DNA from 4 places in the Hydrogenophaga sp. H7 genome. Region 2 is predicted to be linked to each of the others. Evidence: predicted binding sites of a transcription regulator. Region 2 holds the regulator's gene; each other region holds the start of a gene.

Region 1 (4,178 bases), on a different contig from region 2:
GACCCCGGCCGCCACGTCGCGCGCGCCTGGCAGCGCTGCTGATCCCCAGACCCCGACCGACGCGTCCGCCCGCAAACCGGCGGGCCACCACAACCACTGAACCGCAACGACACCATGACCGCTCTCACTCTCCACCGGCGCCAGCTGCTGCGCACGCTGGCCCTGCTGGCCACTCCGGCCCTGCTGCCCGCCACCGTGCGCGCCCATGGCGACCGCCATGCCGGCGGCCCGCGCGAGGTCGTGCGCGAACAGAAGCCCTGGGGCATCGCCGCCGCGCCGGCCGAGGCCACGCGCACCATCGAGGTCCGCATGGACGACAAGATGCGCTTCACGCCCGCGCACCTGGACCTGCGCGAAGGAGAGACGGTGCGCCTGCGCATCGCCAACCGCGGCAAACTGCTGCACGAACTGGTGATCGGCACACGCGAAGAATTGCAGACCCACGCCGAGCTGATGAAGAAGCACCCCGGCATGGAACACGACGAGCCCTACATGGCCCACGTGTACGCCGGCAAGCGCGGCGAGATCACCTGGACCTTCAACCGCCCGGGCGACTTCGAGTTCGCCTGCCTGATCGCCGGCCACTTCGAGGCCGGCATGCGCGGCACCATCCGCGTCAATCCAAAATCCTGATCCATTCCTGAACGGAGCACACCATGCAACGACGTTCCTTCCTCCTCGGCGCCACCGCCCTGCTCGGCGCCACCACGCTCGCGGCCCGCGCCGCGGCACCCGCGACCAAGACCGAGGCCCTGCCCGTGATGCAGGTCTGGAAAGACCCGAACTGCGGCTGCTGCAAGGACTGGATCGCCTACCTGCAGCGCGACGGCTTCCAGGTGCAGGTCTTCGAGACCGGCAACACCGCGGTGCGCCAGCGCCTGGGCATGCCGCAGAAGTACGCCTCCTGCCATACCGCACTGATCGGCGGCTATGTGATCGAGGGGCATGTGAACGCCCCGGAGATCCGCCGCCTGCTGGCTGAGAAGCCCCAGGCCCTGGGCCTGTCCGTGCCGGGCATGCCCATTGGCAGCCCCGGCATGGACGGCCCGGAGTACGGCGGCCGCAAGGACCCCTACGACGTGGTCCTGGTCCAGCGCGACGGCAGCAGCCGCGTCTACCGTTCCTATTTCCGCACCTGAACCCCGGAGCTACACATGAACCACCTCCTGCGCACGCTCATCGCCTCCACCAGCCTGATCACCACGCTGGCGGCCGCCGCCGACCCGCTGCCGCTGGTCGACGCCGAAGTCCGCAAGGTCGACACGGCGGCCGGCAAGATCACGCTCAAGCACGGCGACATCCCGAACCTGGACATGCCGGCCATGACCATGGTGTTCCAGGTCAGGAACCCGGCCACCCTGCCCCCGCTCAAGGTGGGTGACCAGGTGCGCTTCCGGGCGGAGAAGGTCAACGGCGCCTACGTGGCTTCGGACATCGAACCCAGGCGCTGAGCCCCTCGAACAGCGGGCATTTGCTGGCGCTGCTCGGCCCTTTGCGCATCGGGGAAATTCCTAGACTTGATCCGCCCAAAGGTCTCAATTTGAGACAGGCGGCCTCAAGTCGGATGAGCCTTTGACGAAAGTCATTCAGCGAACTCCAAAGGATTTCTCTTATGCGCACCAATCTGCCCGTCACCCAGCAGGAGTTCGTCATCCCGGATGGCGTCACCCTGGTCTCCACCACCGACCTGACCAGCCGCATCACCTACTGCAACCCGAACTTCGTCTCGGTCAGCGGGTACAGCCGGGAAGAGCTGATCGGCCAGCCGCACAACCTGGTGCGCCACCCCGACATGCCAGCCGAGGCCTTCCGCGACATGTGGGCCACGCTGCAGAGCGGCTCGCCCTGGTGCGCGCTGGTCAAGAACCGGCGCAAGAACGGCGACCACTACTGGGTGATGGCCAACGCCACGCCCATGCTGGAGAACGGTCAGGTCACGGGCTACATGTCGGTGCGCACCAAGCCCGCGCGGGAGCAGGTCGAGGCGGCAGAGTCGCTGTACGCCCGCATGCGCGCCGAAGCCGAATCGGGGCAACGCACCCTGGCGCTGCGCCGGGGCCACCTGGTCCGCACCGGCTGGCGCGGCAAGCTGCGCGATTGGACACGGCCCACCCTGGGACGCAAGCTCTCGCTGCTGACCCTGGGCCTTGCGTTCGGCGTCCAGTTCCTGGAAAGCGCCACCGAAGGCATGCCAGAGTGGGTGCACCTCGCCGCGTTCGCCGTGACCGCCGTGGTCTCGCTGGTGGCCGCCGCGTTCATCAAGCGCATGCTGGTGGCCCCGGTCGAACAGGTGCTGGCGTTTGCCAACCGGATGGCGGCGGGCGACCTGTCGGCCCGGCTGGAATCGGACAGGTCCGACGAAATCGGCGAGCTGATCCGGGCGCTCAACCAGCTCAATGTGAACCTGATGGCCGTGGTCACCGACGTGCGCCACGAGGTCGAGGGTGTGCAGGTGGCCTCGGGCGAAATCGCCGGTGGCAACCAGGACCTGTCCTCGCGCACCGAGGCGCAGGCCAGCAGCCTGGAAGAGACGGCCGCGTCGATGGAAGAACTCACCAGCACGGTCGAGAACAGCGCCAACTCGGCCCGGGAGGCCGCGTCGCTGGCCGGCAGGGCCTCCAACGTGGCCCGCCAGGGCAACGAGGCCATGGGGGCGGTGGTCCAGACCATGGGCGACATCAGCCGCTCCTCCAGCCGCATCGGCGAGATCATCCAGGTCATCGAAGGCATCTCCTTCCAGACCAACATCCTGGCCCTGAACGCCGCCGTGGAAGCGGCCCGGGCAGGTGAGCAGGGGCGCGGCTTTGCCGTCGTGGCCGGCGAGGTGCGCAGCCTGGCCCAGCGCACCTCCGAAGCCGCCAAGGAAATCAAGCATCTGATCGACGACTCCACCAACCAGGTGAAGCGGGGTAGCGAGCTGGTCAACAACGCTGGCAGCACGATGGGCCATGTGGTTGATGCGGTCCAGCAGGTCAACACCCTGATCGGCGAGATCACCAGCGCCGCGCAGGAGCAGACCATGGGCCTGGCGCAGATCAACCAGGCCATCGGCCAGCTCGATTCGGTCACGCAGCAGAACGCGGCCATGGTCGAGGAGCTGGCCGCCGCGGCATCCTCGCTCAAGGGTCAGGCCACCGTGATGCAGGAGTCGGTCAAGGTGTTCCGCCTGAACGGCGGGTAGCCACGGCGCGGTCACGGGGGCACAGGACTCCCGTGCTAAGGTAGCGCGATGCCCCACAACATCCGCTACACCCTGCTGTCGCTGCGCGATCTGCTGGCGTCGATCGGGCCCTTCGTGCTGCTGACGCTGCTGCTGCTGGCACTGACCTACTGGTGGCTCGACCCGAACCCGCCCAAGCGCGTGGTGCTGGCCACCGGCCCGGCGCAAAGCGCCTACGACGAGTTCGGCAAACGCTACGCCCAGGCCCTGGCGCGCTACGGCATCACCGTCGAACTGTTGCCCTCCCAGGGCTCCTCGGCCAACCTCGAACTGCTGCGCACCGGCCAGGCCGACCTGGGCTTCGTGCAGGGCGGCAGTGCCGACATCGGCTACGACGACGAAGAAGCCATCACCTCGCTGGGCAGCCTGTTCGTGGAACCGCTGTGGCTGTTCTACCGCGAGGACTCGGCGCAGCGGCTCAGGCAGAGCCCGACCATCCAGTCGCTGGGCGATCTGGTCGGCTGGCGCGTCAACGTCGGCACACCCGGCAGCGGCGTGCCGCGCCTGTTCTCGACCCTGCTGGACGTCAACCGCATCGACCGCCAGCAGCTGCAGCTCAGCGAGCTGGAGCAGACCCCCGCCACGGTGGCCTTCCTGGACGGCCAGATCGACGCCATCGTGTTCGCCTCCGCCCCCGAGTCGCTGATGGTGCAGATGCTGCTGCAGTCGCCCGGCGTGCGCCTGCTCAACTTCTCGCAGAGCGAGGCCTACTCGCGCCGCTTCGGCTACCTCACGCCGGTGGTCATGCCGCAGGGCGTGGTGGACCTGTCGAAAAACATCCCCGAAACCGACATGCACCTGGTCGCCTCGACCACCAGCCTGCTGGCCGGCGCCAAGACCCACCCGGCCATCCTGCAGCTGTTCGCGCAGACGGCCACCGGCCTTCACAGCGGTGGCAGCTGGTTCAACCGGGCACGCGAATACCCGAGCCTGGAGCACAGCGAGGTGCCCATCTCGC
Region 2 (4,178 bases):
GACATGATCACGGAGCGGCGCAGCAGGTCGTCCCTGGTCAGTGCCAGTCCACGCACGATCGGCAGCCGCCCCTGGTCCAGCGCGTCGTAGTACTCCTCGATCGTCTTGGCGTTTTGGCTGTAGGTCGCGCCGATGCGGCCGATGGCCGAGACACCCAAAGCGATCAGGTCGCAATCCGGCTGCGTGCTGTAGCCCTGGAAATTCCGGTGCAGGCGCCCTTGACGCTTGGCCACCGCCAGCGCATCCGTGGGCAGCGCAAAGTGATCCATGCCGACATAGACATACCCCGCATCACTCATGGCATCCAGCGAAGCCGACAGCATCGACAGCTTGTCTCCCGCGCTGGGCAGTTCGGCAGCGACGATTCGCCGTTGCGGCTTGAAACGCGCCGGAAGATGCGCGTAGGCATACAGCGCGATGCGGTCGGGGCGCAACTGGTTGACTTGGGCAAGCGTACGGGCAAACGACTCAGGGGTCTGCAGCGGCAGCCCATAAATGAGGTCCACGTTGACCGACTCAAACCCGATCTTGCGGGCTGTCTCGACCAGTGCGAACACCTGTTCGGCCGGCTGCACCCGGTGCACCGCTTTCTGAACAGCGGGATCGAAATCCTGGACACCGAAACTCAGGCGGTTGAACCCCAGCCTGGCCAGGGTCTGCAAACGCTGGTCCGTCACGGTGCGGGGGTCGACCTCAATGGAGTACTCGCCTCCGGGCACGAGCGTGAAGTTGCGCCGGATCATCGTCAGCAGATCTTCCAGCTCGGCGTCGGACAGGAAGGTCGGCGTCCCTCCTCCCAGATGCAGCTGGGACACGGCATGCCCTTTGCCGAAATGCTGTACCTGCAGCTCCACCTCACGCGACAGATACCGCAGGTATTCCGCAGCCCTTTCGTGGTGTTTGGTGATGACCTTGTTGCAGGCGCAGTAGTAGCAGACAGACTCGCAGAAAGGAATATGTACGTACAACGACAGCGGCAACGCGAGCGAGCCTGCCCGACGCTGTTCCAGCGCCTGGATGTAGTCGCTCTCCGTGAACGCTTCTACAAAGCGGTCCGCGGTGGGGTACGAGGTGTAGCGGGGCCCCGGGATGTCGAATCGCTTGAGCAATTCGTCTGAAATGGCGTGACTCACAAACAATTCTCCAGTTCTCAGCGCGAATGTGCACCAAGGCGGAAATCGCACCCTTGATCAAGATCAAGGGCCATCCAAGCCCCGGGTTTTCCCCCGTGCTCGCAACGAGGATGAGAGCGCCCGCCTTGCTGGCACTTGTGGCCATGCGTTAAGCTTCGGGCGAAATCTGGAAGATTTATGGACATTCACAGCATCAAAGTCGCCTGTTCCAGCTGCAACCTTCGGGAGTTGTGTTTGCCAATGGGCCTCAATCCCGAGGAAATGGGCAAGCTGGACACCGTGATCTCCACGCGCAGGAGGATCAAGCGGGGAACCGCGCTGTTCAACACCGGCGACAAGTTCACTTCGCTCTACGCAGTGCGCTCGGGCTTCTTCAAAACCTGCGTGACCACGGCCGATGGGCGAGACCAGGTCACCGGCTTCCAGATGACCGGAGAAATCATCGGCATGGACGGCATCGTCAGCGACCGCCATTCCTGCGACGCGATTGCGCTTGAGGACGCCGAGGTCTGTGTGATGCCGTTTGACCAGGTCGAGGAACTCTCGCGGGAATTCACCACGCTGCAACACCATGTCCACAAGATCATGAGCCGGGAAATCGTCCGCGATCACAGCGTGATGCTGCTGCTGGGCAGCATGCGTGCCGAGGAACGTCTCGCAGCGTTCCTTCTCAATCTCGTCCAGCGTCTGCATGCACGAGGTTTCTCGCAGTCAGAGCTCATCCTGCGGATGACCCGGGAGGAAATTGGAAGTTACCTGGGCATGAAGCTCGAGACCGTGAGCCGGACTTTCTCGAAGTTCGTTGAGGAAGGCACCATCGAAGTCAAACAACGGTACGTGCACATCAAGAACACCGATGCGCTCAAGCAGATCGTGAACCCTCAGAGCTGCCGCTGAGTCTGGGCGTTTGAACGAAAGAAACCCCGCTCGGGTCTGAGGCCTGAGCGGGGTTTCTCTTTGTGTGCAAGCCGAGGGTCAGCCGCACCCGCCGTTGCGGGCGCAGTCCCGGGGGCGCTCCGCTTCGGGAACCGGGCAGCGGTTGACTTCGAACGGAGACATGGACAGCAGGGTGGTCAGCGCGCTCGATGCCATGGTGACACCCCAGAACACAAAGAACGCCAGGGTGTAGATGGCTTGGCGAGACAACTCCAGGGGGCTGCCGAACCAATGGAGATCACCAGGGTCGACCATGGCGAAAACAACCATCTCAAGCACAGCAGCCACCAGAAAGGCAGGCCAGGCTATCCACATCCACCGCTGAGCATTCATGATGCGTCTCCTTCACTCCTGTGTTGTCACATCCGGCGGTGTGGCGTCCTACTTGGAGGGTGCCGCCGGGACGACGGGAGAGGCGGCGTGATTGCGGGCCTGATGGGCCGGCTGCAACTTGGCCATCGCATCGACCTTGGCCTGCCCTTCCAGCCGCTGAGCCGCCGCAAGATCCCTTTCGTAGTCGGACTTGTTGAGCACAGGGTCCGGATTCTTCACCGCGATGACCACGGTGACCAAGCCGGCAACGATCACCAGCAAAGGACCTCCCACCACCATCCACATGTGCGGGACTTTCCACCAGGGCGTGCTTGGCGCGCGGTCGACTGGACGAGGTATTGCTGACATGACTTGTTCCATAAGGCGTGTAATTTCAGTTTAGCGCGGAACGATGAAGACCGCCTTCTCCACCACCTCGGACGCATCAGCGGCGGTGGACCGGACGGTGAACCGTATCGGGTGCGACCCGGCGGGCGCGGCGTTGGGCGGGAGCTGCACCCGCACGGCGGCGGAACGCACTTCCGTGGAAAGCACTTCCACCTCGGTTTCCGACGCGATCATCACGCCCTCAAGACCGTCGACGCTGATCTGGTAGCGCTGCGGCGACTCGGTCGCATTCATGATCTGCAGGCGGAACACGTTTTCGATGCGCCCCTGCTCCACCATGCGCGCCAGCGCGCCACGGTCGCGAATCACATCAACTTTCAGCGGCGTGCGCAGGAAGAGGCTGACAAACACAGCCAGGGTGATGACCGCCAGAACGCTGGAGTAGACGAGCACCCTGGGACGGAAAGCGTGACGGACCATCTGCTCACGGGTCCAGCCCTTGGCCATGCCGTTCTGCGTCGAGTACTTGACCAGTCCCCGCGGATAGCCCACCTTGTCCATCACCTCATCACAGACATCAATGCAGGCACCACAGCCAATGCATTCGTACTGCAGTCCATTGCGGATATCGATGCCCGTTGGACAGACCTGCACGCAAAGCGTGCAGTCGACGCAAGCCCCAAGGCCCAGGGCCTTGGGGTCGGCTTTCTTCGAACGTGCTCCGCGCGGCTCCCCACGCGCCTTGTCGTAGGTCACGATCATCGTGTCCTTGTCGAACATGGCGCTCTGGAAGCGGGCGTAGGGACACATGTACTTGCAGACCTGCTCGCGCATGAAGCCCGCGTTGCCGTAGGTCGCGAAGCCGTAGAAGAAGATCCAGAAGGTCTGCCAGGGCCCCAGTGAAGCGGCCAGGCTCAGACTCGCCAGTTCCCGGATGGGTGTGAAGTAGCCAACGAACGTGAAGCCGGTCCAGAGGGCGAACAGGACCCACAGGGCGTGTTTGAGCGAACGCTTGCCGAACTTGCGGGCGTCCAGGCTCGATTCGTCCAGCCGGATCCGCGCCGACCGGTCCCCCTCCACCTTCTTCTCGATCCACAGAAAGATCTCGGTGTAGACGGTCTGGGGGCAGGCATAGCCGCACCAGAGGCGACCGGCGACCGCAGTGAACAGGAACAGCGCCAGCGCGGAGATGACCAGCAGTCCTGTCAGGTAGATGAAGTCCTGCGGGTAAAGGACCAGACCAAAAATATAGAAGCGGCGCGCTTCGAGATCGAAGAGCACCGCTTGGCGGGCGTTCCACTCCAGCCAGGGCAATCCGTAAAAGATGATCTGGGTGAACCAGACCAGCGCCCAGCGCCACTTTGAGAACAACCCTGACACCGAACGGGGATGGATCTTCTTTCGCGAGGCGTAGAGGGAAACCATCACCTCATCGTCCTCCAGGACACC
Region 3 (4,178 bases), on a different contig from region 2:
GGAGCAGCGCCTGGCCTGGGTCGACGGCGAGCTGGCCGGCAAGCAATACCTGCTGGGTGACGCCTTCAGCGTGGCCGACGCCTACCTGTTCACCGTCACCAACTGGGCCGCCTTCGTCGGCGTGGACATCAGCGGCCTGGCCAACCTGAATGCCTACCGCGCACGCGTCGGCGCGCGCCCTGCCGTGCAGGCAGCCCTCAAGGCCGAGGGTCTGGCCAAATAAACCTCAGAGGGCACGCTGTCGCAAGGCCAGCAGTGCGCCCAGCCACAGCGCGCCGGCCGAGAACACCAGGCCGCGCGCCAGGCCGCCGGGGCCGTCGGCGATGAAACCCACCACCGTGGGGCCAACGATCTGCCCGGCTGCGAAGGTCACGGTGAACGCGCTGATGCCGGCCGCCCACTGCGTCGGCGGCAGGTTGTGGCGCACCAGGGCCGTGGTGCTGGCCACCACCGACAGGAACACCGCGCCGAACAGCAGGCCCGAGGCCAGCAGCAGCGGCCAGGCGGTGGTCAGCGCCGGCACGATGGCGGCCACCCCCAGCAGCGCGTTCAGGCGCGCCAGCGGCTGGCCGTCGCGGTGGCGGTCCAGCAGGCCGGCCCAGATGCGCGAGGACGCGATCACCGCCAGGCCCAGCAGCGCGTAGAAGGTGGACACCGCCGCCGCGCTGGCGCCCTGCTCGCGCAGCAGCGCGATCACGAAAGTCATGTAGCCGATGTAGCCGATGCCGAAGCCCATGTAACCCAGCAGGCCGAAGGCAAAGTCGCGCCAGCGGAAGGGGCGCAGCGACACCGTGGACCCGGCGGCACCGCTGGCGGCCTGCGGCGGCGTGGCCTCCAGCCGGTCCAGCACGCGGGCCGGCCAGACCATCAGCGCCGTGGCGCCCGCGCACAGCAGCGCCATCGCCCACCAGCCCCAGGACCAGGCGTGCGGCCGTCCCTGCGCCATGTCCAGCACCAGCGGCACCCCCAGCGCCGACAGCGCGATGCCGATGCCCGTGCCCCCGTAGTACAGGCCCAGCAGCAGGCCGCTGCGCTGTGGCTGCCGCGTCCCCAGCCGCGCCGCCAGCAGGCCACCGGTGCTGAACACCAGGCCGCTGGCCACACCCGCCAGCAGCCGCTGCAGCAGCAGCGCCGCGGCACTGGTGAAAAAGCCGCTGGCCGCCATGAACAGCGTGGCCAGCACGGCCCCGACCACGAACAGCCGGCTGGGCGACGTGCGCTGCAGCAGCCGGGCCATGGCCATCGCGCCGAGCAGGTAGCCCACGGCGTTGGCCGTGTTCATCGACCCGGCCAGCGCATAGCTCCAGCCCAGGTCCTCGCGCATCGGTGGCAGCAGCAGCCCGTAGGCAAAGCGTGTGATGCCCAGCGACACCGCCGCACCGAGCGAGAGCGCCAGGGCCAGGCGCCCGTAGGGAATGGGGTCGTGCGGCGAGGAAAGGGGCATCCGCCCATTGTGGCGCGTCAAGGCACCCGCGACCCGCGCAGCGGCGGAGCGTGGGGGCCAAGGAATCCAGCGCCGGGCCGCCCCAAGCTGGATTCGCGCCCCCCTGGGGGGCAGCGACCCACGCCAGTGGCGGAGCGTGGGGGACCTCCTTCAGCCGCCGAGACCGACCGGCGCCGGCGCCTTCATCACGATGCGGGTAAACAGGCGGTCGAACTGCGGGTCGCGCGGAATGCGGCCGTTCAGCGGGTCCTGGTTGGTCGCGAAGGCGGCGTTCAGCGCGTGCCAGTCGGTTTCGGTGAGGTGGCGCTCGGCCTCCGGCAGGATCACGGTCTCTTCCAGCCGCATGTGCTCCAGATAGAAGTCGACATAGCGCGTGACCTCGTCGACGAAGGCCGCCCGGCGCCCGTCGCCCAGCAGCTCCCAGGCCACCAGCATGTGCATGAGTTCGCGGACCCGGGGCTCGCCGCGCAGGTGGTCGCGCTCGAGCTGGTCGATGGTGGCCATGGTGTGCGGTGCGGCCTTGACCACGCGCGGGAACAGCAGGTCCGACTCCTTGGGGTGGTGGTGCCGCTCGGGGAACTCGTCGATGTAGAACAGCATCGCGCGCAGCACATCGAAAAAGCGACCGGAATCGTCCAGACCGTTGACCTCGGGCCCGCGCCGCACCAGCTGCATCAGCGACTGCAGCATGGCTGCCAGGGTGGCGTGTTCTTCGCGAATGACGCGCAGGGCTTCGTGGGTCATGGGTGTTGTCTCCGGCTGTGCATAGCCGACCGTCCGGTCGGCGAATGGTTCCCCTAATATGGCGGAACCGGGTGCCAGGGGGTTTGATACATGTCAAGCCTCGCGGGGCGGCACCCGCCGAAGGGGGTGGGTCTTACAAGTCGTTGCATACCAAAGTGCTAGCATTTTTGGGGTTCCCGGGCCTTGCCTGGTTCTGTCCACCGCTGTCACACCACCCACCATGAAACCCATCCGAATCGCCCTCCTCGCCCTGTCCCTGGGCGCCGCCAGCTGCGCCACCACCGCCAGCGAAACCCCGGAAGCCCCGCCCCCGCTCGGGCTGCTGGAAAGCAAGACCTACCTGGACTGTATGAAGAAGGCCAACGGGCGCGTGGAGCAGGCGCCGTGCATCCAGAAAGAGCTGGCCTGGCAGAAGGATCAGCTGAACCAGTTGTACGAAGCCCTGGCCAGACAGCTGAACGAGTCGCAGCGGGCCGAGCTGACGAAGTCCCAGAACGCATGGAAGACGTTCATCGAACAGGAAGGCACCCTGGCACAGAGCGTCTACGACCCGCAGGGACTGGACATGGGAGTCGACGAGAACGAAATCCGCTGGACCGCACAGCGTCGCCAGCAGCTGCAACGCCACCTGACCATCACCAGGCTCGGCAAATAAGCACCACGGTCCAGAGAGACCGATTCAGGGGGAAAGACAATGAAACACATCGATATCAATGACGCGGCACAACGTGCCGGAGCGGTGTACTTCGTCGTGGGACGAGGCACCGAAGGAGGCCCTGCCTCGTACCGCTTGAGCGTCGCCGGGGTGGGCCCCCAGGAATGGGGAACCGTCTCTGCCGTAGCAGCGAACAGTGGTTATTCGCTCGGGTCCATCCAGGTCGACCTCGGGCAGCGTGGCACCTGGCCATTGGGAGCCGTGAACGGCAGGTCTCTCCTGCCCGGAGAGACCACCTATGTGGATGCGGTGATCACCCAGACTTCGGCCTATGCCCGTACCCACCAGCTGCCCTTCCCCGACGACAGGGCCGGCCTCGCTGAACTGAGAAGCGATCTGCTCAGTCATGGCAACGGCCAGCGGAACCGACCTTCCATTCGGTTCATCTCCGCCGAGCACCGGGACACCTTCAACGCCTGGGCGGGTTCAGATGCAGGAAAGCAGTGGATTCACAGAAACATCGACTTTCCACAGGTCCAGGCGGTGGCCGACGCAGCCAAGGAGGTCATCGACCAGCATGGCCAACACATTCCGGAACAGCGCCGCTTCGAGGTGCTGTGCATCCTCGCAAAGAACGCCAACCAGCACCCTGCCTCGTACCGGGAACTGGTCGGTTCGTTGAAGGGGGGAGCGGACTATGAGAGGTTCATGAACAAAGTGGCCGAACTGAACGGTTCGGTGCCCAACTACGACGCGGACAAAGCCGGCGAACTCGCCCGCCAGTACCAGGAGAACTTCCAGAAACCCGGCAACGCGCTGGCGATGGAAGCCGCGCACCGCCAGGTGGCCAGCGACCGCTACCGCCCTTCCGAAGAACGCCACATCCCCGAGATCCAGACCGCCCTCGCCGCCTACCGGCGCGATGTCAACGACCCGTCGGTGCTCGACCGCGGGGACCAGGGCAACGAGGTCCGGCTGCTGCAGCAGGCCTTGCAGCGCAACGGCAAGTCCCTCAAGGACGACAGCGATTTCGGCGCGGGCACCGAGCGCCTGCTCACCGAGTTCCAGCGCGAACACCGGCTCGCCCCGACCGGCTTTGGCGACCACCCCACCCTGCAGGCGCTGGGCATTGCGCCGGCGCTGGACGCCACCAGCTCGGCCTCCCTGCAGCGCATGGTGGACGGCCTGCGCACGGGTGGCCGGTTCAGCGGCGACCAGATCGACCGCATCGCCGAGTCGTCGCACCACTACCTGCTGGAGCACCGCGCCGCGCTGGGCGAGGTCACCCGCGTCCAGCTGCGCAACGACGGGCAGAAGATCCTGTTCCAGAACGGC
Region 4 (4,178 bases), on a different contig from region 2:
ACAACGCCCTGGTGTTCCACATGCAGGTCTCGGGCAAGGCCGGGCGCACGCGGCCCACGAAGTCGGGCCAGCTGGCCGGCAGCAAGGTGTTCTCCTACGTCTGGCCCACCAGCCTGGACCCGGCCGAGGTCGGCTTCGAGCCCAAGACCGGCATCCTGGCCTTTGCCGTCACCGCCCACCCCGACTTCGACGACACGCCGCTGTTCGACGAAAACGGCGACGGTCACCTGAAGAACGACGGCGGCGTGTGGCACTCGCACTGGGTGGTGCTGCAGCCGGACGAGGCCTGCGGCAAGGACTCGCTCAAGGTGGTCGACATTCCCGAAGGCAGCCGGCCGCGCCTGCCCAGGACCTGGCCGGGTCTGCCGCTGCTGATCGACAGCCCCGGCTGGAGCCCGTCGTTCGCGCGCGGCAGCGTGAGCGTGCGTGTGCCCTTCGACAACGTGTCGGCGCTGCAGGCCACGAAATTCGACGGTGTCACCGCGGCCCTGCGCGTGAACGCCAGCGTGCACGCCCCGCTGCTGTGTGTGGCCCAGGTGTTCAAGGTGGCCTCGGGCGACCTGTCGCTGCCGGGCCAGGTGGACCGCTGAACTGGAACACCCGCCGCCGGTTCAGTTCAGGTGCGGCGGTGTCCGCATCTGCTCCGGCGTCGTGAAATAGGCCGACAGCGAGCCCAGCCGCTCGCGCGCCTGCGCGAACTCGTGCCGCGCCACGCTGCGCAGGTGCACCTCGTCCGGGCCGTCGAGCAGGTGCAGGGCGCGGCCCCAGGTCCAGAACTGCGCCAGCGGCGTGTCGGGCGACAGGCCCATGGCGCCGAAGACCTGCATGGCGCGGTCCACCACGCGGGTCTGCAGGCCGGCGGCCACCACCTTGATCGCCGCGACCTGCGCGCGCACGGCGGCCGGCTCGGCCTGTTCGGGGTGGTCCAGCAGCCAGGCGCAGCGCAGCACCAGCAGACGCGCCTGGTCGATCTCGATGCGCGAGTGCGCAATCCATTCCTGCACGTTGGCGTAGTCGGCCAGGTGGTGGCCGAAGCTGCGCCGCTCCAGTGCGCGCTCGGTGGCCAGGGCCAGCGCCAGCTCGCACTGGCCGATGGTGCGCATGCAGTGGTGCACCCGGCCGGGGCCGAGCCGCGCCTGCGCCATGGCGAAGCCGTGGCCCCAGTCGCCCAGCAGGTGGTCGGCCGGCACCCGAACCTGCCGCAGCACGATTTCGCAGTGCCCCTCGGGCGCGTGGTGATGCACCACCGGGATGTTGCGCACCACCTCCAGACCGGGCGTGCCCATGGGCACCAGCACCATGCTGTGCTGGTGGTGGGCATCTTCACCGTCGTCACCCTCGTTGCGCGCCATCACGATCAGCACACGGCAGGCCGGGTGCGCCACACCGGTGATGAACCACTTGCGGCCGCTGAGCACGAGGTCGTCGCCCTCGCGCCGTACCGTGGTCTGCAGGTTGGTCGGGTCCGACGAGGCCACGTCGGGCTCGGACATCGCAAACGCCGAGCGGATCTCGCCGTGCAGCAGCGGGATCAGCCAGTGTTCGCGCTGCGACGGGGTGGCGAAGCGGTGCAGCAGTTCCATGTTGCCGGTGTCGGGCGCGCTGCAGTTGAACACCTCGGCCGCCCAGCTCAGTTTGCCCATGGCCTCGGCCAGCGGCGCGTAGTCGAGGTTGGCCAGGCGCGTGCCCGGCTCGTCGGCGCGCAGGCCGGGCAGGAACAGGTTCCACAGCCCTTCCTCTTTCGCCAGCGTCTTGAGGTCTTCCAGGAAGGGCGGCGGGTACTGCCCGTCCTGCACCGCCTGGTGCCAGGCCGCGTTGTGCGGCAACACATAGGTCAGCAGGAACTGGTCCAGCTGGCGCAACAGCGCCTGTGCGCGGGGGCTGTGTTCGAAGTCCATGGCGGGATTGTTCGCCCGGGTGCGGGGCGCCGTCCGCACCTGGGCGACACACCGGCCCCGGTCGGTCACGGGCTTGATGCAGGTCAAGCCGTTTCCGGGCAAAAAAAGGGGCTGGCGATGGCCTTCTGATGCAGCCGACTTTGCGGCAAATCAAACTACCTATGGTGTCTGGCGGGTACCTTAGACACCATAGGTAGTGTCCAAGGAGGATTTGCATGAACGATTCGATGGTGTCCGGCTGGCCGCGCGAGGTGCTCAAGCGCTCGGGGCTCCGGGAGGCCTTCAACGCCGACAAGATCCGCTCCGCGCTGGCGCGCGCGGGGCAGGCCAGCGGGGAACTCGACGGGGCCGAGGCGCAGCTGCTGTGCGCGCAGGTGGTCAAGGTTCTGGGTCACCGCTTCAATGGCGCGGCGCCGACCATCGAGCAGATCCAGGACGTGGTCGAGCAGACCCTGATCGCGGCCAACCACCTGCGCACGGCGCGCGGCTACATCGTCTACCGCGAGCAGCACGCCCAGCTGCGCAGCGACCGCCAGACCCTGGTGGACGTCGAGGCCTCGATCAACGAGTACCTCACGCGCGCCGACTGGCGCGTCAACGCCAACGCCAACCAGGGCTATTCGCTGGGTGGCCTGATCCTCAACGTGGCCGGCAAGGTCACGGCCAACTACTGGCTCTCGCACGTCTACACGCCCGAGATCGGCGCAGCCCACCGCGACGGCGACATCCACATCCACGACCTCGACATGCTCAGCGGCTACTGCGCGGGCTGGTCGCTGCGCACCCTGCTCAACGAGGGCCTCAACGGTGTGCCGGGCAAGGTGGAGTCGGGTCCGCCGAAGCACCTCTCGTCGGCGGTCGGGCAGATCGTCAACTTCCTGGGCACGCTGCAGAACGAGTGGGCGGGCGCGCAGGCCTTCTCCTCCTTCGACACCTACCTGGCGCCCTACGTGCGACAGGACCGCATGGACTACGCACAGGTGCGCCAGTGCATCCAGGAGCTGGTCTACAACCTCAACGTGCCCTCGCGCTGGGGCACGCAGACGCCGTTCACCAACCTCACCTTCGACTGGGTTTGCCCCGAAGACCTGCGCGAGCAGGTGCCCGTGATCGCCGGTGTGGAGATGCCGTTCTGCTACGGCGAGTTGCAGGCCGAGATGGACCTGATCAACCGCGCCTACATCGACGTCATGACCACGGGCGACGCCAAGGGCCGCGTGTTCACCTTCCCCATTCCCACCTACAACATCACGCCCGACTTCCCCTGGGAGAGCGAGAACGCGCGGCGCCTGTTCGACATGACAGCCAAGTACGGCCTGCCCTACTTCCAGAACTTCATCAACTCCGAGCTGCAGCCGAACATGGTGCGCTCCATGTGCTGCCGCCTGCAGCTGGATTTGCGCGAACTGCTCAAGCGCGGCAACGGCCTGTTCGGCAGCGCCGAGCAGACCGGCAGCCTGGGCGTGGTCACGGTGAACTGCGCGCGCCTGGGCCACCTGCACGCAGGTGACGAGGCCGGCCTGCTGGCCGCGCTGGACCGCCTGCTGGAACTGGGCAAACAGAGCCTGGAGACCAAGCGCAAGCTGATCCAGCGCCTCATGGACCAGGGCCTGTTCCCCTACACCAAACGTTACCTGGGCACGCTGCGCAACCACTTCAGCACCCTGGGCGTGAACGGCATCAACGAGATGGTGCGCAACTTCAGCGGCGACGCGCACGACATCACCACCGACGAGGGCCACGCCTTCGCGCTGCGCTTCCTCGACCACGTGCGTGCGCGCATCGTCGCGTTCCAGGAGGAGACTGGCCACCTATACAACCTCGAGGCCACCCCGGCCGAGGGCACCACCTACCGCTTCGCGCGCGAGGACCGCAAGCGCTGGCCCGGCATCCTGCAGGCCGGCACACCCGAACAGCCCTACTACACCAACTCGTCGCAGCTGCCGGTGGGCTTCACCGACGACCCGTTCGAGGCGCTGGAGCGCCAGGCCCCGCTGCAGCGCCAGTACACCGGCGGCACCGTGCTGCACCTGTACATGGGCGAGCGTCTGAGCAGCGGCGACGCCTGCCGCGCCCTGGTGCAGCGGGCGCTGACGAACTTCCGCCTGCCCTACATCACCGTCACGCCCACCTTCTCCATCTGTCCCACCCACGGCTACCTGGCCGGCGAACACCCGTTCTGCCCGACCTGCGACGCCGAGCGGCTGGCCGCCAAACGCCAGCTGCAGGCGGCCTGACACACCGTTCTCCAACCACCCCACAAGGAAACCACCATGAACG

Evidence for each region. Region 2 encodes FNR, which switches genes on or off when oxygen is low (the NO sensors DNR and NnrR bind a similar motif). Its sites were predicted from a motif close to TTGATNNNNATCAA; they were not measured.
Region 1: a site for FNR is predicted at 1,573-1,586, ahead of BC358_RS05285 (PAS domain-containing methyl-accepting chemotaxis protein). Genes of this name have one in related genera too.
Region 3: a site for FNR is predicted at 2,272-2,285, ahead of BC358_RS14380 (hemerythrin domain-containing protein). Genes of this name have one in related genera too.
Region 4: a site for FNR is predicted at 1,972-1,985, ahead of BC358_RS20805 (ribonucleoside triphosphate reductase). Genes of this name have one in related genera too.

What each region holds. Positions count from the first base shown of each region.
Region 1 covers NZ_MCIC01000004.1:55,447-59,624, reverse strand. The annotation lists gene BC358_RS05305 (multicopper oxidase family protein) at 1-100, shown strand, start outside; gene BC358_RS05300 (plastocyanin/azurin family copper-binding protein) at 115-633, shown strand; gene BC358_RS05295 (DUF411 domain-containing protein) at 657-1,139, shown strand; gene BC358_RS05290 (copper-binding protein) at 1,155-1,451, shown strand; gene BC358_RS05285 (PAS domain-containing methyl-accepting chemotaxis protein) at 1,613-3,181, shown strand; gene BC358_RS05280 (TAXI family TRAP transporter solute-binding subunit) at 3,230-4,178, shown strand, end outside.
Region 2 covers NZ_MCIC01000014.1:114,898-119,075, reverse strand. The annotation lists gene hemN (oxygen-independent coproporphyrinogen III oxidase) at 1-1,133, opposite strand, end outside; gene fnr (fumarate/nitrate reduction transcriptional regulator Fnr) at 1,311-2,030, shown strand; gene BC358_RS09620 (hypothetical protein) at 2,109-2,402, opposite strand; gene BC358_RS09615 (FixH family protein) at 2,451-2,687, opposite strand; gene ccoG (cytochrome c oxidase accessory protein CcoG) at 2,781-4,178, opposite strand, start outside.
Region 3 covers NZ_MCIC01000016.1:175,317-179,494, reverse strand. The annotation lists gene gstA (glutathione transferase GstA) at 1-223, shown strand, start outside; gene BC358_RS14385 (YbfB/YjiJ family MFS transporter) at 227-1,444, opposite strand; gene BC358_RS14380 (hemerythrin domain-containing protein) at 1,595-2,188, opposite strand; gene BC358_RS14375 (lysozyme inhibitor LprI family protein) at 2,409-2,843, shown strand; gene BC358_RS14370 (peptidoglycan-binding protein) at 3,105-4,178, shown strand, end outside.
Region 4 covers NZ_MCIC01000020.1:9,225-13,402, forward strand. The annotation lists gene BC358_RS20795 (hypothetical protein) at 1-590, shown strand, start outside; gene BC358_RS20800 (acyl-CoA dehydrogenase family protein) at 612-1,898, opposite strand; gene BC358_RS20805 (ribonucleoside triphosphate reductase) at 2,114-4,135, shown strand; gene nrdD (anaerobic ribonucleoside-triphosphate reductase) at 4,172-4,178, shown strand, end outside.